2 regions of the Serratia ureilytica genome follow, and region 2 is predicted to be linked to the other one. Evidence: predicted binding sites of a transcription regulator. Region 2 holds the regulator's gene; the other holds the start of a gene.

Region 1 (9,779 bases), 820 kb from region 2:
ATATCGCCACCCTGACGCTGATCTACGTGATGCTGGGCCTCGGCCTCAACGTGGTGGTGGGCCTGTCCGGTCTGCTGGTGCTCGGCTACGGCGGTTTCTACGCCATCGGCGCCTACACCTATGCGCTGCTGAATCATTATTACGGCCTCGGCTTTTGGGAGAGCCTGCCGCTGGCGGGCATCGTCACCGCCGCCTTCGGCTTCCTGCTCGGTTTCCCGGTGCTGCGGCTGCGCGGCGACTATCTGGCGATCGTGACGCTCGGCTTCGGTGAGATCGTGCGCATCCTGCTGCTGAACAATACCGAAATCACCGGCGGGCCGAACGGCATCAGCCAGATCCCGAAACCGACCTTCTTCGGCCTGGAGTTTAACCGCAGCGTGCGCGACGGCGGCTGGGATACCTTCCATAACGTCTTCGGCCTGAAATACGATCCGAGCGATCGCATCGTATTTCTGTACCTGGTGGCGCTGCTGCTGGTGGTGCTGACGCTGTTCGTCATCAACCGCCTGCTGCGCATGCCGCTCGGGCGCGCCTGGGAAGCGCTGCGCGAAGACGAGATCGCCTGCCGCTCGCTGGGCCTCAGCCCGACGCGCATCAAGCTGACCGCCTTTACCATCAGCGCCGCGTTCGCCGGGTTTGCCGGCACGCTGTTCGCCGCGCGCCAGGGGTTCGTCAGCCCGGAATCCTTCACTTTCGTCGAGTCGGCCTTCGTGTTGGCGATCGTCGTACTGGGGGGCATGGGATCGCAGTTCGCGGTCATTCTGGCGGCGATCCTGTTGGTGGTGTCGCGCGAGCTGATGCGCGATCTGAATGAATACAGCATGCTGCTGCTGGGCGCTCTGATGGTGCTGATGATGATTTGGCGGCCGCAGGGGCTGTTGCCGATGAAACGGCCGCAGCTGAAGCTGCAGGCGGCGGACATTCACGCGGGCAAGGGGGAACAGGCATGAGCGTTCAACCTTTACTGCAGGTGGAAGGCCTGTCAATGCGTTTTGGCGGGCTGCTGGCGGTCAACAATGTCGCGTTGACGCTCAATGAAGGCGAAATCGTGTCGCTGATCGGCCCCAACGGCGCCGGTAAAACCACGGTGTTTAACTGCCTGACCGGTTTCTACCGCCCGAGCGGCGGCACCATCAAATTGCGCGATCGCCATCTGGAAGGGCTGGCGGGGCAGGCCATCGCCCGTATGGGCGTAGTGCGCACCTTCCAGCATGTGCGGCTGTTCCGTGAAATGACGGTGATTGAGAACCTGTTGGTGGCGCAGCATCAGCACCTGAAAAGCGGCGTGTTCGCCGGGCTGCTGAAAACCCCGGCCTTCCGCCGCGCCGAAGCCGAGGCACTGGCGCACGCAGCGGAGTGGCTGGAGCGCGTCGGCCTGCTGGATATGGCCAACCGTTCGGCGGGCAATCTGGCCTACGGGCAGCAGCGTCGGCTGGAGATCGCCCGCTGCATGGTGACCCGGCCGGAGCTGCTGATGCTGGACGAACCGGCCGCCGGTCTGAACCCGAAAGAGACCGACGAGCTGGATCATCTGATCGTCGAGCTGCGCGATCGGCATAAGGTCTCGGTGTTGCTGATCGAGCACGACATGAAGCTGGTGATGGGCATCTCCGATCGCATTTACGTGGTGAATCAGGGCACGCCGCTGGCGCAGGGCACACCGGCGGAGATCCGCAACAATCCGGATGTGATCCGGGCTTATTTGGGCGAATAATAATATGTTGTCATTCAATCAGGTATCCGCCCATTACGGCAAAATCCAGGCGCTGCATCAGGTCAGTCTCACGATTAGTCAGGGCGAAATCGTGACGTTAATCGGCGCCAACGGCGCCGGTAAAACCACGCTGCTCGGCACCCTGTGCGGCGAACCGCGCGCCAGCGAAGGCAGCATCGTCTTCCAGGGGCAGGACATCACCCAGTGGCAAACCTCGCGCATCATGCGCGAAGCGGTGGCGATCGTGCCGGAAGGGCGGCGCGTCTTCTCGCGCATGACGGTGGAAGAAAATCTGGCGATGGGCGGCTTCTTCGCCGATCGTCACCAATATCAGCAGCGCATCGAACGGGTGTTCACGCTGTTCCCGCGCCTGCTGGAGCGCCGAAGCCAGCGTGCCGGCACCATGTCCGGCGGCGAACAGCAGATGTTGGCCATCGGCCGCGCGCTGATGAGCCAGCCGAAGCTGCTACTGCTCGACGAACCTTCGCTTGGGCTGGCGCCCATCATCATCCAGCAGATTTTCGACATCATTCAGCAGCTGCGGGAAGAGGGCATGACCATCTTTCTGGTGGAGCAAAACGCCAATCAGGCGCTGAAATTGGCGGACCGCGGTTATGTGCTGGAAAACGGCCGCGTGGTGTTGGAAGATACGGGGGCTGCATTGTTAGCCAACGAAGCAGTGAGGTCGGCGTATCTGGGCGGTTAATCCGCCCCCCTACGAATTAAAATAATCAGGTACGAGAAGAAGAAATGAAGACAGAAGGGTTACTCGCGCAGCGTATCGTTAACGTAAAAAGTTCGGCCATCCGTGAATTGCTTAAGCACAGCAAGATGGAACACGTCATTTCGCTGGCGGGCGGCATCCCCTCTGATGCGTTGTTCGATTTCGAAGGATTGAGCATCGCCACCCAGCAGGCGATCACCGAACAGCCGAAAAGCGCATTCCAGTATGGCCTGACCGAGGGCAGCCCGCTGCTGCGTGAGCGCATTTGCGCGCTGTGCGCCGAGCGCGGCGTCACCGCGCGCGCAGAAGAGGTGATGGTCACCGCCGGCTCTCAGCAGGCCCTGGATTTGGTGATGCGCGCCATCGTCAACCCGGGCGACGTGTTCGTGGTGGAGCGCCCGACCTACCTGGCGGCGCTGCAAACGCTGGAACTGGCGGAGGCCAACATCATGTCGGTCTCGTCCGACAGCGACGGCATGGTGGTGGAAGAGCTGGCCGAGCTGCTGAAAACCCAGCGCATCAAGGGCGTGTACGTGGTGCCGAACTTCGGCAACCCCAGCGGCATCACTCTCAGCGCCGAGCGCCGCGAACTGCTGGTGAAGCTGGCCGCCGAACATAACTTCCTGATCATCGAAGACGATCCGTACGGCGAGCTGCGTTTCACCGAAGAGCGCCACCCGACGCTGCATCAGGTGTCGCAGCAGGTGCTGGGCAACACCGACCACATCATCTATACCTCGACCTTTTCCAAGATCCTGGCGCCGGGCCTGCGTTTGGGCTGGGCGATCCTGCCGCCGTTCCTGCTGCATAAAGTGGCGATCATCAAACAGGCGGCGGATCTGCACGCCAGCGCCCTGTCGCAGAGCATCGTCGAATGCTACCTTGGCCTGGATCGCCTGCCGGCGCAGATCGACAAGATCCGCGCCGCCTATAAACACAAGGGCGAGATCCTGGCCGGTTTGGTGGAGCAGGAGCTGGGCGACTACATCACCTTCGATAAACCGAAGGGCGGCATGTTCCTGTGGGCGCGTTTCCGCCAGCCGTTCAACGCCACCGAATGGCTGAACACCACGCTGCAGCAGGGCGTGGTGTTCGTGCCGGGGGAATACTTCTTCTCCGACAACCCGGATCGTTCGACCTTCCGCCTGTCGTTCGCCACCGCCACCGAGCAGCAGATGCAAGAAGCGGTCGCGCGCCTGCGCCGTTCGCTGTAATCCTCGCGGCGGCGGAGCCCATGCCCGCCGCCGACATCAAACCGCCATCTTCACTTCACCTTGCCGTCATGTGGCTGTCATCTAACGGTTATTTTTCTGTCATCCGCGCATGGCATGTTAGCTTCCGAACAAAAAACTGATTCTTTTCGCTCACGCGCTTTTACACCAGCTTTTTCAGGAGTTAGGCATGCTCACCTACGCTATTCGCAAAACCACGCTGTGCGTCGCATTGACCCTGGCGGTCAGCGCACAGGCGCTGGCGGCGACAGAAATCCCGTTCTGGCATTCGATGGAAGGCGAACTGGGTAAAGAAGTGGACTCTCTGGCGGATCGCTTCAACCAGTCGCACAGCGACGTCAAGATTGTGCCGGTTTATAAAGGCAACTACGAACAGAGCCTGGCGGCGGGCATCGCCGCTTACCGCTCCGGCAAGGCGCCGGCGATCCTGCAGGTTTACGAGGTGGGCACCGCCACCATGATGGCCAGCAAGGCCATCAAACCGGTCTACGAAGTGTTTAAAGAGGCCGGCATCAACTTCGACGAGTCGGTGTTCGTGCCGACGGTGGCCGGCTATTACACCGACAACAAGAGCGGCCATCTGCTGTCGCAGCCGTTCAACAGCTCCACGCCGGTGCTGTACTACAACAAAGACGCCTTCAAAAAGGCCGGCCTGAACCCGGAACAACCGCCGAAAACCTGGCAGGAACTGGCGGCGGATACCGCCAAACTGCGCGAAGCCGGCATGAAGTGCGGTTACGCCAGCGGCTGGCAGGGCTGGATCCAACTGGAGAACTTCAGCGCCTGGCACGGCGTGCCGTTCGCCAGTGAAAACAACGGCTTTGGCGGCACCAGCGCCAAGCTGGAGTTCAACCAACCGCTGCAGGTCAAACATATTGCGCTGCTCGAAGCGATGAACAAGAAGGGCGACTTCACCTATTTCGGCCGCAAAGACGAATCCACCGAGAAGTTCTATAACGGCGATTGCGCCATCACCACCGCCTCATCCGGTTCGTTGGCGGACATCAAGCACTACGCCAAATTCAACTACGGCGTCGGCATGATGCCGTACGACGCCGACGCGAAAAATGCGCCGCAAAACGCCATCATCGGCGGGGCCAGCCTGTGGGTGATGAACGGCAAAGACGCCGCCACCTACAAGGGCGTGGCCGAATTCCTGCAGTACCTGGCGCAGCCGGAAATCGCCGCCGAATGGCACCAGAAGACCGGCTATCTGCCGATCACCACCGCGGCTTACGATCTGACCAAGCAGCAGGGCTTCTACGACAAGAACCCGGGTGCCGACGTCGCCACTCGTCAGATGCTGAACAAGCCGCCGTTGCCGTTCACCAAGGGCCTGCGCCTGGGCAACATGCCGCAGATCCGCAGCGTGGTGGATGAGGAGCTGGAAGGCGTGTGGACCGGCAAGAAAACGCCTCAGCAGGCGTTGGACGCCGCCGTGCAGCGCGGTGACGTGCTGCTGCGCCGCTTCGAAGCTTCGACCAAGTAACCCCGCGTCGCGGGCCCGGTAGACCGGGCTCGCGTCTTCACGCCGATCCTTCCGTACCCGATTAATGGTTTAACTGCTATGTCATCTTCCCGTCCCGGTTTCGGCTGCAGCTGGTTGCCCTATGCGCTGGTGCTGCCGCAGCTGCTGATTACCGCCGTCTTCTTTTTATGGCCCGCCGGCGAAGCGCTGTGGTATTCGGTGCAGAGCCTCGATCCGTTCGGCCTGTCCAGCCAGTTTGTCGGGCTGGATAACTTTAAACAGCTGTTCCAGGATCCTTACTACCTCGACTCGTTCTACACCACGCTGATCTTCAGCTTCCTGGTGGCCGGCATCGGGCTGGCGGTTTCGCTGTTCTTCGCTGCGCTGGTGGACTACGTGCTGCGCGGCAGCCGCCTCTATCGCACGCTGATGATCCTGCCCTACGCGGTGGCGCCGGCGGTGGCGGCGGTGCTGTGGATCTTTCTGTTCAACCCCGGTCTGGGGTTGATCACCCATTTCCTCAACGGTCTGGGCTATAACTGGAACCATGCGCAAAACAGCGGCCAGGCGATGTTCCTGGTGGTGCTGGCCTCGGTATGGCAGCAGATAAGCTATAACTTCCTGTTTTTCCTCGCGGCGCTGCAGTCGATCCCGCGTTCGCTGGTGGAAGCGGCGGCCATCGACGGCGCCGGCCCGGTGCGGCGTTTCTTCCATCTGGTGCTGCCGCTGATCGCGCCGGTGAGCTTCTTCCTGCTGGTGGTCAATCTGGTGTACGCCTTCTTCGATACCTTCCCGGTGATCGACGCCGCCACCGGCGGCGGGCCGGTGCAGTCCACCACCACGTTGATCTACAAGATCTACCGCGAAGGCTTCGCCGGATTGGATCTCTCCAGCTCCGCCGCACAGTCGGTGATCCTGATGCTGCTGGTGATCGGCCTGACGGTGATCCAGTTCCGCTTCGTTGAACGTAAGGTGCGCTATCAATGATTGAGAATCGACGCGGGCTGGATATCTTCAGCCATGTGATGCTGATTATCGGCGTGCTGGTGGTGCTGTTCCCGCTGTACGTGGCCTTTGTCGCCGCCACGCTGGACGACAAGCAGGTGTTTCAGGTGCCGATGACGCTGGTGCCCGGCGGTCACCTGTGGGAGAACATCCGCAATATCTGGCAGGGCGGCGTGGGCAACCTCAAGGTGCCGTTCTCGCTGCTGCTGCTCAACAGCGTGATCATGGCGCTGGCGATCACCTGCGGCAAGATCGCGGTGTCAGTGCTGTCGGCTTACGCCATCGTGTATTTCCGTTTCCCGCTGCGCAGCCTGTTTTTTTGGCTGATTTTCCTCACCCTGATGCTGCCGGTGGAAGTGCGCATTTTCCCGACGGTGGAGGTGATCTCCAACCTCAACCTGCTGGACAGCTATACCGGCCTGACGCTGCCGCTGATGGCCTCGGCCACCGCCACCTTCCTGCTGCGCCAGTTCTTCATGACGTTGCCGGATGAGCTGCTGGAGGCGGCGCGCATCGACGGCGCCGGGCCGATGCGTTTCTTCTGGGACATCGTGTTGCCGCTGTCGAAAACCAATCTGGCGGCGCTGTTCGTCATCACCTTTATCTACGGCTGGAACCAATACCTGTGGCCGATCCTGATCACCAGCGACGCTTCGATGGGCACCGCGGTGGCGGGCATCAAGAGCATGATCTCCACTTCCGGCGCGCCGACCCAGTGGAACCAGGTGATGGCGGCGATGATTCTGACTTTATTGCCACCGCTGGCGGTGGTGCTTCTGATGCAGCGCTGGTTTGTGCGCGGTCTGGTTGATAGCGAGAAATAACGACGATGGCAGGATTAAAACTACAGGCGGTCACCAAGTCTTACGACGGTAAAACGCCGGTGATCAAACAGATCGACCTCGACGTGGCGGACGGTGAATTCATCGTGATGGTCGGCCCGTCCGGCTGCGGCAAATCCACGCTGCTGCGGATGGTGGCCGGGCTGGAGCGCACCACCAGCGGCGATATCTATATCGATACCCGGCGCGTGACCGATCTGGAGCCCAAGGATCGCGGCATCGCGATGGTGTTCCAGAACTACGCGCTCTATCCGCACATGAGCGTGTACGACAACATGGCTTACGGCCTCAAGATCCGCGGTTTCGGCAAGGAGCATATCCGCCAGCGAGTGGAGGAAGCGGCGCGCATCCTGGAGCTGGAGCCGCTGCTCAAGCGCAAACCGCGCGAACTTTCCGGCGGCCAGCGCCAGCGCGTGGCGATGGGGCGCGCCATCGTGCGCGAACCGGCGGTGTTCCTGTTCGATGAACCGCTGTCCAACCTGGACGCCAAGCTGCGGGTGCAGATGCGCCTGGAGCTGCAACAGCTGCACCGACGCCTGAAAACCACCAGCCTGTACGTGACTCACGACCAGGTGGAGGCGATGACGCTGGCGCAGCGGGTGATCGTAATGAACAAGGGCGTGGCGGAGCAGATCGGCACCCCGAGCGAGGTGTATCAGCGGCCGGCTTCGCTGTTCGTCGCCGGCTTTATCGGCTCGCCGGCGATGAACCTGTTGCCCGGCACCCTGAGCGCCGACGGCGGCCAGCTGCTGCTGGCGGACGGCATGACGCTGCCGTTGCCGGCGGCCAAGCCGCAGTGGGCGGGGCGGCAGTTGACGCTGGGCATTCGGCCGGAGCATATTCAGCTGGTGGCGCAAGGCCAGGGCGTGCCGCTGCAGCTGCAGACGCTGGAACTGCTGGGGGCCGACAATCTGGCGCACGGCCAGTGGGGCGGTCACGGGGTGATCGCGCGGTTGTCGCATGAAACCTTGCCGACGGCGGGCAGTACGCTATATTTGCAGCTGCCTGCTCAGGCGCTGCACTTCTTTGACACCCACAGCGGATTACGGATGGATTGATGACGAGACCCTGGCCTTACCCTCATATTGTCGCCCACCGCGGCGGCGGTTCTCTGGCGCCGGAAAACACCCTGGCGGCGATCGACGTCGGCGCGCGCCACGGCCACAAGATGATCGAGTTCGACGCCAAGCTGGCGCAGGACGGGCAAATTTTCCTGCTGCACGACGACACGCTGGATCGCACCAGCAACGGTTGGGGCGTGGCGGGCGAGCTGCCGTGGGACAAACTGGTGCAGCTGGACGCCGGCAACTGGTACAGTTCGGCCTTCAAGGGCGAGCGGCTGCCGCTGCTGTCGGAGGTGGCGGAACGCTGCCGGGAACACGGCCTGATGGCCAATATCGAGATCAAACCGACCACCGGCAGCGACGATGAAACCGGGCGGGTGGTGGCGCTGGCGGCGCGGTTGCTGTGGCAAGGGCAGACCGACCCGCTGCTCTCCTCCTTCTCGGTGGAAGCGTTGGCGGCGGCGCAACGCACCGTGCCGGACTTGCCGCGCGGCCTGCTGCTGGAGGCCTGGGACGACAACTGGCGCGAGCTGACGGAGCGTCTGGATTGCGTCTCGCTGCATATCGACCACAAAGCGCTGACCGCTGAGCGGGTGAAAGCGTTGAAAGACGCCGGGCTGCGCATTCTGGTGTATACCGTCAACCAAGCGGATCGCGCGCGCCTGTTGCTCGATTGGGGCGTTGACTGCATTTGCACCGACCGGATAGATTTGATTGGCCCGGATTTTTAATCCGGCGCCGATGAATCCCGCGACGACAAGCCTTGCCGCCGCACCACCGGAAGGAATGCGATGCCTGGCTTTATCCTGTCACTGTGGCACCAGATCGTGCTGTCTTTACCGCTGTTCGTCCTGATCGCGTTGGGTTATGGGCTGATTCGCTGGGGGAAATGGCCTTCCAGCATCACCGATGGCCTGACGCGCTTCGTGTTTTCCCTCGCTTTGCCCGCCATGCTGTTTCGCATGATGTGCGATTTCTCGCAGCGCCCGGCGGTCGACGCCCGGCTGCTGATCGCGTTCTTCGGCAGTTGCCTGCTGGTGTTCGTGCTCGGCCGCCTGGTCGCCCGGCACCTCTTCCGGCTGGATGGGGTCGCTGGTTCGGTGTTTGCGCTGGGCGGTATTTTCTCCAATAACGTGATGCTCGGTTTACCGATCGCCAGCGTGATGCTGGGGCAGGCGGCGATCCCGTCGGTAGCGCTGGTGCTGGTGTTCAACGGCCTGATCCTGTGGACGCTGGTGACGGTGTCGATCGAATGGGCGCGCAACGGCTCGCCGACGCTGAGCGGCTTTGCCAAAACCGCCCGCAGCGTGCTGACCAACCCGTTGATCGTCGGCATCCTGTCCGGCACCTTGTTCAGCCTGACCGGCCTGCCGCTGCCGGCCTTCGTCGATCGGCCGGTCAGCATGCTCGGCCAGGTGGCGGCACCGCTGTCGCTGGTGGTGCTCGGCATGAGCCTGGCGGAGTATCGCATCAGCGAAGGCTGGCAGCTGAGCAGCGCCATCTGCGTGCTGAAGTTGTTGGTGCAGCCGTTGGTGATTTGGCTGCTGGCCTGGATGATGGATCTGCCGCCGATGGAGACCCGCGTGGTGGTGCTGTTGGGCTCAATGGCGGTGGGGGTGAACGTCTACCTGATGTCGCGCCAGTTCAATACGCTCACCGGCCCGGCCGCCACCAGCCTGGTGATGTCCACCGTGCTGGCGGCGATCACCACGCCGCTGATCCTCACCGTT
Region 2 (9,779 bases):
ATCAGCGGTAAATCCGATATCTCGCCGGAAATGGCCATCCGCCTGTCCATCGTAATAGGCAGTTCCGAACAGGTCTGGATGGGAATGCAAGATGCTTACGATCTGTGGCAGGCCAGGCAGTCCATCGACGTTTCCAAACTGCGCAAGCTGGACTTCGCTTGACGCCTGCCCCTAAAAAAACACCGGCCTCAGCCGGTGTTTTTCCATTTAGTCTTGCTGCGTCGCCAGCAGCGCGCGTTTTTTCTGGCGGTTGACCTTGAACCAGTACCCCGCCAGCAGCAACACCACCCAGACCAGGCCGGCGTACAGCGAGACGCGCGTGGTCGGGAAGTAGCCGATCAGGCCGATGATGAATACCAGGAACACGATCGCCACCACCGAGGTGAACACCCCGCCGCGCAGCGGGAACGCCAGCTGCTTCACCTGCTCTTTGCTCAGGCTGCGGCGGAAGGCGATTTGGGAGAACAGGATCATGATCCACACCCACACGGTGGCGAAGGTCGCCAGGGACGCGATCACCAGGAACACGCTCTCCGGCATGATGTAGTTGAGGTATACCGCCAGCAGCAGCGCCAGCATCATCACCACCACCGTCACCCAGGGAATGCCGCGCTTCGACACCTTGCTGAACATTTTCGGCGCGTGGCCCTGCTCGGCCATGCCGTGCAGCATGCGGCCGACGCCGAACACGTCGCTGTTGATCGCCGACAGCGACGCGGTGATCACCACGAAGTTGAGAATGCCCGCCGCCACGGTGATGCCCATATGCTGGAAGGTCAGCACGAACGGGCTGCCGTTGGTGCCCACCTGGTTCCACGGGTAGATAGACATAATGACGAACAGCGTGCCGACGTAGAACACCAGAATGCGCCACGGCACCGAGTTGATGGCTTTGGGAATCGATTTTTTCGGATCTTTGGCTTCGCCGGCGGTGATGCCGATGATTTCAATGCCGCCGTAAGCGAACATCACCAACTGCAGCGACAGGATCATGCCGATAAAGCCGTTGCTGAAGAAGCCGCCGTTCGACCACAGGTTATGAATGCCGGTCGGTTGCCCGCCGTTGCCGATACCCCAGATGATGATGCCGATACCGGCCGCGATCATGATGATGATGGTGGCGACCTTGAAGAACGAGAACCAGAACTCCAGCTCGCCGAATACCTTGACGCTCATCAGGTTGATGGCGCCGATGATCAGCACCACGCTCAGCACCCAGATCCAGTGCGGCACTTCCGGGAACCAGACCCCCATATAGATGCCGAAAGCGGTCACGTCGGCGATAGCGACGATCAGGATTTCAAAGCAGTAAGTCCAGCCGGTGATGTAACCCGCCATCGGGCCGAGGTAGTCCTGCGCGTAGCGGGAAAACGAGCTGGCCTGCGGGTTGTTGACCGACATCTCCCCCAGTGCGCGCATGATGATGAAGGCCACGATGCCGCCGATCAGGTAAGCCAGCAGCACGCTCGGGCCAGCCATTTTGATGGCGTCCGCCGAGCCGTAGAACAAGCCGGTGCCGATGGCCGACCCCAACGCCATAAAGCGGATATGACGCGTGCTGAGGCCGCGTTTCAGCTTATTGTCGGGGACAGTGGTGGGTGACTGTTGTTGCATGAAAATGACCCATAGTTTTAAACGTAAAAAAGCCACGGACATGTCCGTGGCCCTGGATTAAGCCGGGGGATTATCAGTGCGCGGTCACTTGGGAACGCGTGCACACCCGATCATAAATCGCGACCAGCGCCAGCATCAGCAGCGAAGGCGGCAACCATGCCAACCCCTGCTCCGCCAGCGGCAGGTGAGTGGTCCAGGCCGGCAGCAGCTGCTGGAAACTGGAGGCTTTCACCGCGTCAAGGATACCAAACAACAGGCTGACAAGCATCACCGGCGCGATGATGCGTGGCGCGCTGTGCCACCAACGCAGGGTGAAGCTCAGCACCACCAGCACGATGCACGGCGGATAAATCGCGGTCAGCACCGGAATGGAGATCTGAATCAGGTGGCTCAGGCCGAGGTTGGACACCACCATCGAGAACAGGCCCAGGATAAATACCAGCGTCTTGTACGAGAACGGCAGGTATTGCGCGAAGAACTCGGCGCAGGCGCAGGTCAGGCCGACCGCGGTCACCATACAGGCGATGAAGATCAGCGCCGCCAGGAAGAAGCTGCCGAGGCCGCCAAAGGTGTTCTGAACGTAAGCGTGCAGGATCACCGCGCCGTTGGTGGCGTCCGGCACCAGCGCGCCGCTGCCGGAACCCAGTTTGAACAGGCTCAGGTACACCAGCGTCAGGCCCACGCCGGCGATCAAACCGGCCAGAATGGTGTAGCGGGTCAACAAACCGGCGTCTTTCACGCCGCGCGAACGCGCCGCGTTGACGATAACGATGCCGAACACCAGCGCGCCCAGCGTATCCATGGTCAGATAGCCGTTAACGAAGCCGGAGGAGAAAGGCACGCTCTGATAAGCCGTCGTCGCCGGAATCGGCGCGCCGGCAGGCCACAGCAGCGCGGCGATGCCCAGTACGGCCAGCGCGACGATCTTCAGCGGCGCCAGCACATGGCCGACGGTATCGAGCAGGCGGCCCGGATACAGAGAGATGCCGATCACCAGCGCGAAGTACACCAGGCTATAGATGAACAGCGGCATGGCCCCGTCGCCGGTCAGCGGGGCGATGCCCACTTCGAAGGACACGGTGGCGGTACGCGGCGTCGCGAACAGCGGGCCTACGGCCAGGTAGCAGACGGTCGCCAGCAGCAAGCCGGCGCCGCGGCCGATTGGCGAACTGAGGGCGTCGATGCCGCCGCCGACGCGTGCCAGCGCGATGACGGTGATGACCGGCAGGCCCACGGCGGTGATCAGGAAGCCCAGCGCCGCAGTCCAGACGTGTTCACCGGACTGCAAACCGACCATCGGCGGGAAGATGATGTTCCCGGCCCCGACGAATAAGGCAAAGGTCATAAAGCCCAGTGCCAGGATATCTTTTGACGTTAAACGATGACTCATACGATGTCGTGTTGCCTGTTCAAATGAAAAAAAGGGTCCGATAGCGTGGTGGCGTGACGCCCCACCCGGTTGCCGGCATGCCCGATCGTCGCCGCGCCAAATAAGCACCCTAAACGCAGTCGATCCGGCGTTTATGTCCCTATTCGAAAGTGGCCGCTCATAAAGATGGGCAAAATTTTAGGAGTTATAAAAATGGAGGTTTAATCCGACAACGAAGGCTAAGGTAAACGTTTATAGCGCTTCAAGGCAAGACGCACGGCGAAAAGCAGAGCTATCGACCATATAAACTTTTGCCACCAGTCGATCATATTGGTTATCAATAAATATACACTACATGATTTGTATCATTTTTGAACAATGAATTCACAAAACGTGAAGCATATATCGCTTTACCGCTCGAAATCGCCAATGAAAAGCCGATTTTCGCGTGGTATGAGCTTCGTTTCGCCATAAAAAAAGGTGAAAATTGCGCCGTTTTTTGTCGCTTATTGCGCCATGGCCGGCGCGAGCAGTGGCAACCCCAGCGCCTGACGGGTCTTCTGCAGGGTGGCCGGCGGTAGCGGCAGATAGCCGTCGTGGTTGACCAGGCTCTGGCCTGGTGTCGACAGCACGCGATCGAGGAACGCGGCGGTCAGCGGCTCCAGCGGTTGATGGGGGGCTTTGTTGATGTAGATATACAGATAGCGCGACAGCGGGTAGCGATCGTTGCGCACGTTGGCGGCGGTAGGCGCGACATAGTCCTCTCCCGACTCCGCCAATGGCAGCAGCCGCACGCCGCTGGCGCGAAAGCCAATGCTGGCGTAGCCGATGCCGTTGAGCGAACCGGCCACCGCCTGCACCACCGAGGCCGAGCCGGGCAGCTCATTGACGCGCGGCATAAAATCGCCGCCGCACAGCGCGCGCAGTTTGAAATAGCCGTAGGTGCCGGACGCCGAGTTGCGGCCGAAACGCTGCAGCGAACGCGTCGCCCAGTCGCCACTCAGCCCCAGCTCGCCCCAGCGCGTCAGCGGTTTGCTTTCGCCGCAGCGCCGGGTGGCGGAGAAAATGCGGTCGAGCTGCTGCAGATTGAGGCCGCGCAGCGGATTATCCTGATGCACCAATACCACCAGCGCATCCACCGCTACCGGCACCGCCAGCGGCGCATAGCCGTAACGGTGTTCGAATGCCGAGATCTCGGCCGCCTTCATCGGCCGGCTCATCGGGCCGAGCTGCGCGGCGCCCGCCGCCAAGGCGGTCGGCGCGGTCGACGAGCCGGCGGCCTGGATCTGCAGGTTAACGTTGGGGTAATGCTGGCTGAAATCCTGCGCCCACAGCGCCATCAGATTCGCCAGCGTGTCGGAACCGACGCTGGACAGGTTGCCCGCCAACATGCCGTCAGGCTGCGCCAGCGCGCCGCGTCCGGCCAGCAGCGCCAGGCAAAGCAACAGCCCTCGGGTTATTCGGGTCATACCGGTGTCTCGCGTTAATTTTTCACCGCATTCTCTGATAAAGCGGCGGGAACAATCAACCGATTGGGCAAGGTAAAGATAAAGCGGGTGCCGATCCCCGGTTCGCTGAGGATCTCCAGCCGCGCGTCGTGATGGCTGAGCGCGTGCTTGACGATCGCCAGCCCCAGCCCGCTGCCGCCGGTCTGGCGCGAGCGAGCCTTGTCGACGCGGTAAAAACGCTCGGTCAGGCGCGGCAGGTGTTCGGCGGCGATGCCCGGCCCGTTGTCGCTGACCTGGAACTGCGCGCCATGCGCCGTCTGTTGCCAGCTCACTTCGATATGGGTGCCCTTTGGCGTGTGGTTGACCGCGTTGTACACCAGGTTAGACACCGCGCTGCGCAACTGGTCTTCATTGCCGAACACGTTGAGCTGTTCGTTCACCCGGAAGGTGATCTCATGATTGCCGCCGCTCAGCGATTGCGCCTCGCGCTGCAACACCCGCAGCATCAGCGGGATATCCACCCGCTCGTTCATGTCGACATTGGGCGCCGCCTCGATGCGCGACAGCGTCAGCAGTTGCTTGACCAACCCGTCCATCCGGCGGGTCTGCTCTTGCATGGTGCTGAGCGCCTTGCTGCGCAGCGAACCGTCCTGCTCTTCGTCGCCCATCATCTCCAGGTAGCCCTGCAGCACCGTCAGCGGCGTGCGCAGCTCATGGCTGACGTTGGCGAAGAAGTTGCGCCGCGCGCCCTCCAGCTGGCGCATCTGGGTGACGTCGCGCGCCACCATCAGCAACTGCCCTTCGGAATACGGCATCACGCGGAATTCGACGTAGTGTTCGTTGTTCAACTGCAGCGTCAGCGGACGCGAAAACTCCTGCTGTTGCAGATAGTGGCTGAATTCCGGATAACGCAGCAGGTTAAGGATGTGCTGGCCGTTGTCTTCCGGCCAGCGGAAGCCGAGCAGATGCTGCGCCAGCCCGTTGCACCAGAAGATGTTGCCCTCGACGGTGGTCATCACCACCGCGTCAGGCAGCGATTCGGCCCCGCTGCGAAAACGCTTGATAAGCAGCGCCAGCTCGCGCCGGCGGCGGCGGTTGCGCTGCTGCATCTGATACAGGCCATAAAACAGCGGCTCCCAGCTCCAGCGGCCGGGCGGCGGCGTCATGCTGCGGTCGATCCACAGCCAATGGGAGAGTTTGAGCTGGTTGTAGAAATTCCACACCAGCGCAGCCAGCGCGGAGGCCAGCAGGAACCAAGGCAGATAACCGAAAATCAGCCCCAGCAGTAAGGCGGGCAAACAAAAAAGAGCCAGCTCCAGAGCCAGCCTCTTCCACGACAGACGTTCTAACACGGCATATTCTCCAGCGCGGCGCGATCAGTAGCGCGTTGAGAACCGGTAGCCGGTGCCCCGAACGGTTTGAACCATTTTATCATGCCCACTGGTTTCTAACGCCTTGCGGAGCCGACGGATATGCACGTCAACGGTACGGTCTTCCACATAAACGTTAGTGCCCCAGACGTGATTAAGCAACTGCTCACGGCTATAAACCCGCTCCGGGTGGGTCATAAAGAAGTGCAACAGCTTGAACTCGGTCGGCCCCATGTCCAGCGCCTGATCGTTCGCCATCACGCGGTGGGAGGACGGGTCCAGGCTCAGCCCTTGCATTTCAATCACCTCCTCCACCGCCATCGGTGAAATGCGGCGCATGACCGCCTTGATGCGCGCCACCAGCTCCTTGGGCGAGAACGGCTTGGTGATGTAATCATCCGCCCCCACTTCCAGGCCGCGTACCCGGTCTTCTTCTTCGCCGCGCGCGGTCAACATCATCACCGGGATATCGCGGGTCAGCGCTTCGCGCTTCATATGTTTGATAAACTGAATGCCGGAACCCCCGGGCAACATCCAGTCAAGCAACACCAAATCAGGGAACGGCTCAGACAGACGCGTCACGGCGCTGTCATAATCCTCGGCTTCCAACGGTTGGTAACCATTTTGTTCCAACACAAAGCACACCATCTCACGGATCGGCGCTTCGTCTTCCACCACCAGTATGCGTCTTGCCATCGTCAATCCTGCCAATGTGTTAGCGACTTTTCGGGCGCCATTATGCGTCAGTTTTGTGACACTTTTATGAAAAAAACCGGCTGTTATAGGCAGTAAGCATAGCGATTATTTCCTGCAGTAAAGAAAAATCATCCGGTTGTCATCATCATTGCGCCGGGACAGCCGCCGCCGCGGCCTTTATAATCATCGCCATTATCTTTGCATCCGGGAGTGTCATGCGCCTGATCCACACCTCTGACTGGCACCTTGGCCAGTACTTTTTCACCAAAAGCCGCGCCGCCGAGCACCAGGCTTTTCTGAACTGGCTGATCGAACAGATCGAACAGCAACAGGTGGATGCGCTGATCGTCGCCGGGGATCTGTTCGATACCGGCTCACCGCCCAGCTATGCCCGCGAACTGTACAACCGCTTCGTGGTGGAACTGCAGCGCACCGGCTGCCAGTTGGTGGTGCTGGGCGGCAACCACGACTCGGTGGCGACGCTGAACGAATCGCGGGAGCTGCTCTCCTGCCTGAACACCACGGTGATCGCCAGCGCGCAGGGCGCCCCGGAACAGCAGATCGTGGTGCTGAACCGGCGCGACGGCCAGCCGGGCGCGGTGCTGTGCGCCATTCCGTTCCTGCGGCCGCGCGATCTGCTCACCAGCCGCGCCGGCGAATCCGGCGCACAGAAACAGCAGGCGCTACAGGAAGCCATCGCCGAACATTATCAGACGCTGTATCAGGCGGCCTGCGAGCGCCGCAACCAGCTGGGCTTGCCGCTGCCGATCGTCGCCACCGGCCACCTGACCACCGTCGGCGTCACCACCTCCGACTCGGTGCGCGACATCTATATCGGCACCCTCGACGCCTTCCCGGCACAGGCCTTCCCGCCCGCCGATTACATCGCGCTCGGCCACATTCACCGCGCGCAGAACGTCGCCAAGTCGGAACATATTCGCTATAGCGGCTCGCCGATCCCGCTCAGCTTCGATGAACTGGGCAAAGCCAAAAGCGTCTTCCTGGTCGATTTCGCCGACGGCGCCCTGCAGCAGGTAGACGCTTTAACGATCCCGCAGTTCCAGCCCATGCAGCTGATCAAAGGCGATCTGGCCGAGATCGAACGGCAGCTGCAACAATTTGCCGACTATGCCGGCGAGCTGCCGGTGTGGCTGGATATCGAAGTGGCGACGCAGGACTACCTCAGCGATATCCAACGCCGCATCCAGCTGATGGCGGATGAGCTGCCGGTGGAAGTGGTGCTGCTGCGGCGCAGCAAAGAGCAACGCCGCCAGGCGATCGCGCAGCAGGACAAAGAAACGCTGAACGAGCTGAGCGTCAACGAGGTGTTCGAACGGCGCCTGGCGCAGGAGGCCGACATGCCCGAAGCGCGCCAACGGCGGATGCGCCAGATGTTCCGCCAGGTGGTCGATGCAGTGCAGCACAACGCAGAGGAGACCAACCCATGAAGATCCTCAGCCTGCGGTTAAAAAACCTCAATTCGCTGCAGGGCGAATGGAAAATTGACTTCACCGCCGAGCCGTTCGCCAGCAACGGCCTGTTCGCCATTACCGGCCCGACCGGCGCAGGCAAAACCACCCTGCTGGACGCCATCTGCCTGGCGCTGTACCACCAGACGCCGCGCCTCAACGTCACGCCGAGCCAGAATGAACTGATGACCCGCCACACCGCCGAATCGCTGGCGGAGGTCGAATTCGAGGTCAAGGGCGTCGGCTATCGCGCCTTCTGGAGCCAGCGCCGCGCCAAAAATGCGCCGGACGGCAATTTGCAGGCGCCGAAGGTCGAACTGGCGCGCCGCGAGGACGGCAAGATCCTGGCGGATAAGGTGCGCGACAAGCTGGAGATCACCGCTGCCATCACCGGGCTGGACTTCGGCCGCTTCACCAAATCGATGATGCTGTCTCAGGGGCAGTTCGCCGCGTTCCTCAACGCCGACGCCAACGATCGCGCCGAGCTGTTGGAAGAGCTGACCGGCACCGAAATCTACGGGCGGCTGTCCGAACAGGTGTTCGAGTCGCACAAGCTGGCCAAAACCGACCTGGATGGGTTGCACCAGCGCGCCAGCGGCATCGAGCTGCTGAACGACGAGCAGCGCCACTCCTTGAGCGAACAGCTGACGGCGCTGAGCGCGCAGGAAATCACCCTCGGCGAGCAAACCCAGCAACAGCAACAGGCGCTGAGCTGGCTGCAGCAATGGCAACGCCTCCGGCAACAGCAAAGCGAGGGTCAGCTGCGGCTGGAAACCGCCCAGCGCGAGCAGGCCGAGGCCGCCCCGCAGCTGCAGCGGCTGGCGCTCAGCGAACCGGCCGAGAAATTGCGGCCGCTGCGCGGCGAACGCGATCGCTGCCGCGCCGAGCTGCAAACGATACAACAGCAGGCAGCTCAGCTGACGCAGCAACAGGAACAACACTCGGCTCAGTTGGCGCCGCTGCAGCAGGCGGTGGAGAAAACCCGCCAGGCGCAGCAAACCCATGCCGAGCATATGCGGCAACAGCAACAGCTGATCGACGAGCAGGTCGCCCCGCTCGATCACCAAATAGCCCAACTGCTATCGACCCAGGCCGAGCGGCGACAGGCCGGCGATGCCGCCGCGCAGCAGTGCGCTAAACAACAGACCGCGCTGGAGCAACTCACCGTCCAACGCCACCAACTGACGACGCAGGCCGCACAGCATCAGCAGCAACTGAGCGCGCTGAGCGAAGCGCTGGCCGTTCAACAGCAACAGCAGCAGGCACTGGAGGCGAAAACGCCGCTGGCCCCGCTGCGCCAGCGCCTGAGCGCCCTGGCAGACCTGCGCCCAACGCGCCAGCAGCTGTTTACTCTGACATCCCTTCACCGTCAGACTCGCGAGCGTCTGGCCCGGCAACAGGCGGAGCATGCCGAGCGGCAAACGCAGCTCGCCGGGTTGCAACAACAGCTGGAGAACGCGCGTCAGCAATTCAAACAGCACAAGGCGCAGCTGCAGGAAGTGGAGCGGATCTACGAACTGGAAAAACGCATCGTCAGTCTGGAGGCGGAGCGCGCCCTGCTGCAGAACGGTGCCCCCTGCCCGCTGTGCGGTTCCACCAGCCATCCGGCGGTAGAGCAGTATCAGGCGGTGCAGCCTTCGGCCACGGAACAGCGTTTGGTCGAGATGCGTACCCTCGCCGAGAAACTGCAAACCCAGGGCACCGAGCTGCGTACCCGCTGCGAAGGCCTGCAGGAACAACAACAGCGCCAACAGCAAACCATCGCGCAGGATGAACAGCAGCTGGCTGCCCAACAGCAGCAGTGGCGGCAGCT

What was found. Region 2 encodes PhoB, which activates phosphate uptake and scavenging genes when phosphate is short. Its sites were predicted from a motif close to CTGTCATAAAACTGNCNNAT; they were not measured.
Positions count from the first base shown of each region.
Region 1: a site for PhoB is predicted at 3,727-3,746, ahead of ugpB (sn-glycerol-3-phosphate ABC transporter substrate-binding protein UgpB). Genes of this name have one in related genera too.

Region 1 is NZ_CP071320.1:4,828,546-4,838,324, reverse strand. Features, by position in the region: gene J0X03_RS22905 (high-affinity branched-chain amino acid ABC transporter permease LivM) at 1-950, shown strand, start outside; gene livG (high-affinity branched-chain amino acid ABC transporter ATP-binding protein LivG) at 947-1,714, shown strand; gene livF (high-affinity branched-chain amino acid ABC transporter ATP-binding protein LivF) at 1,719-2,420, shown strand; gene J0X03_RS22890 (aminotransferase-like domain-containing protein) at 2,465-3,652, shown strand; gene ugpB (sn-glycerol-3-phosphate ABC transporter substrate-binding protein UgpB) at 3,840-5,159, shown strand; gene ugpA (sn-glycerol-3-phosphate ABC transporter permease UgpA) at 5,238-6,125, shown strand; gene ugpE (sn-glycerol-3-phosphate ABC transporter permease UgpE) at 6,122-6,967, shown strand; gene J0X03_RS22870 (sn-glycerol-3-phosphate import ATP-binding protein UgpC) at 6,973-8,043, shown strand; gene ugpQ (glycerophosphodiester phosphodiesterase) at 8,043-8,780, shown strand; gene J0X03_RS22860 (AEC family transporter) at 8,841-9,779, shown strand, end outside; gene J0X03_RS22855 (hypothetical protein) at 9,778-9,779, opposite strand, start outside.
Region 2 is NZ_CP071320.1:4,006,453-4,016,231, forward strand. Features, by position in the region: gene J0X03_RS18925 (HigA family addiction module antitoxin) at 1-162, shown strand, start outside; gene proY (proline-specific permease ProY) at 208-1,614, opposite strand; gene brnQ (branched-chain amino acid transport system II carrier protein) at 1,688-3,004, opposite strand; gene J0X03_RS18940 (PstS family phosphate ABC transporter substrate-binding protein) at 3,490-4,452, opposite strand; gene phoR (phosphate regulon sensor histidine kinase PhoR) at 4,467-5,783, opposite strand; gene phoB (phosphate response regulator transcription factor PhoB) at 5,808-6,497, opposite strand; gene sbcD (exonuclease subunit SbcD) at 6,713-7,945, shown strand; gene sbcC (exonuclease subunit SbcC) at 7,942-9,779, shown strand, end outside.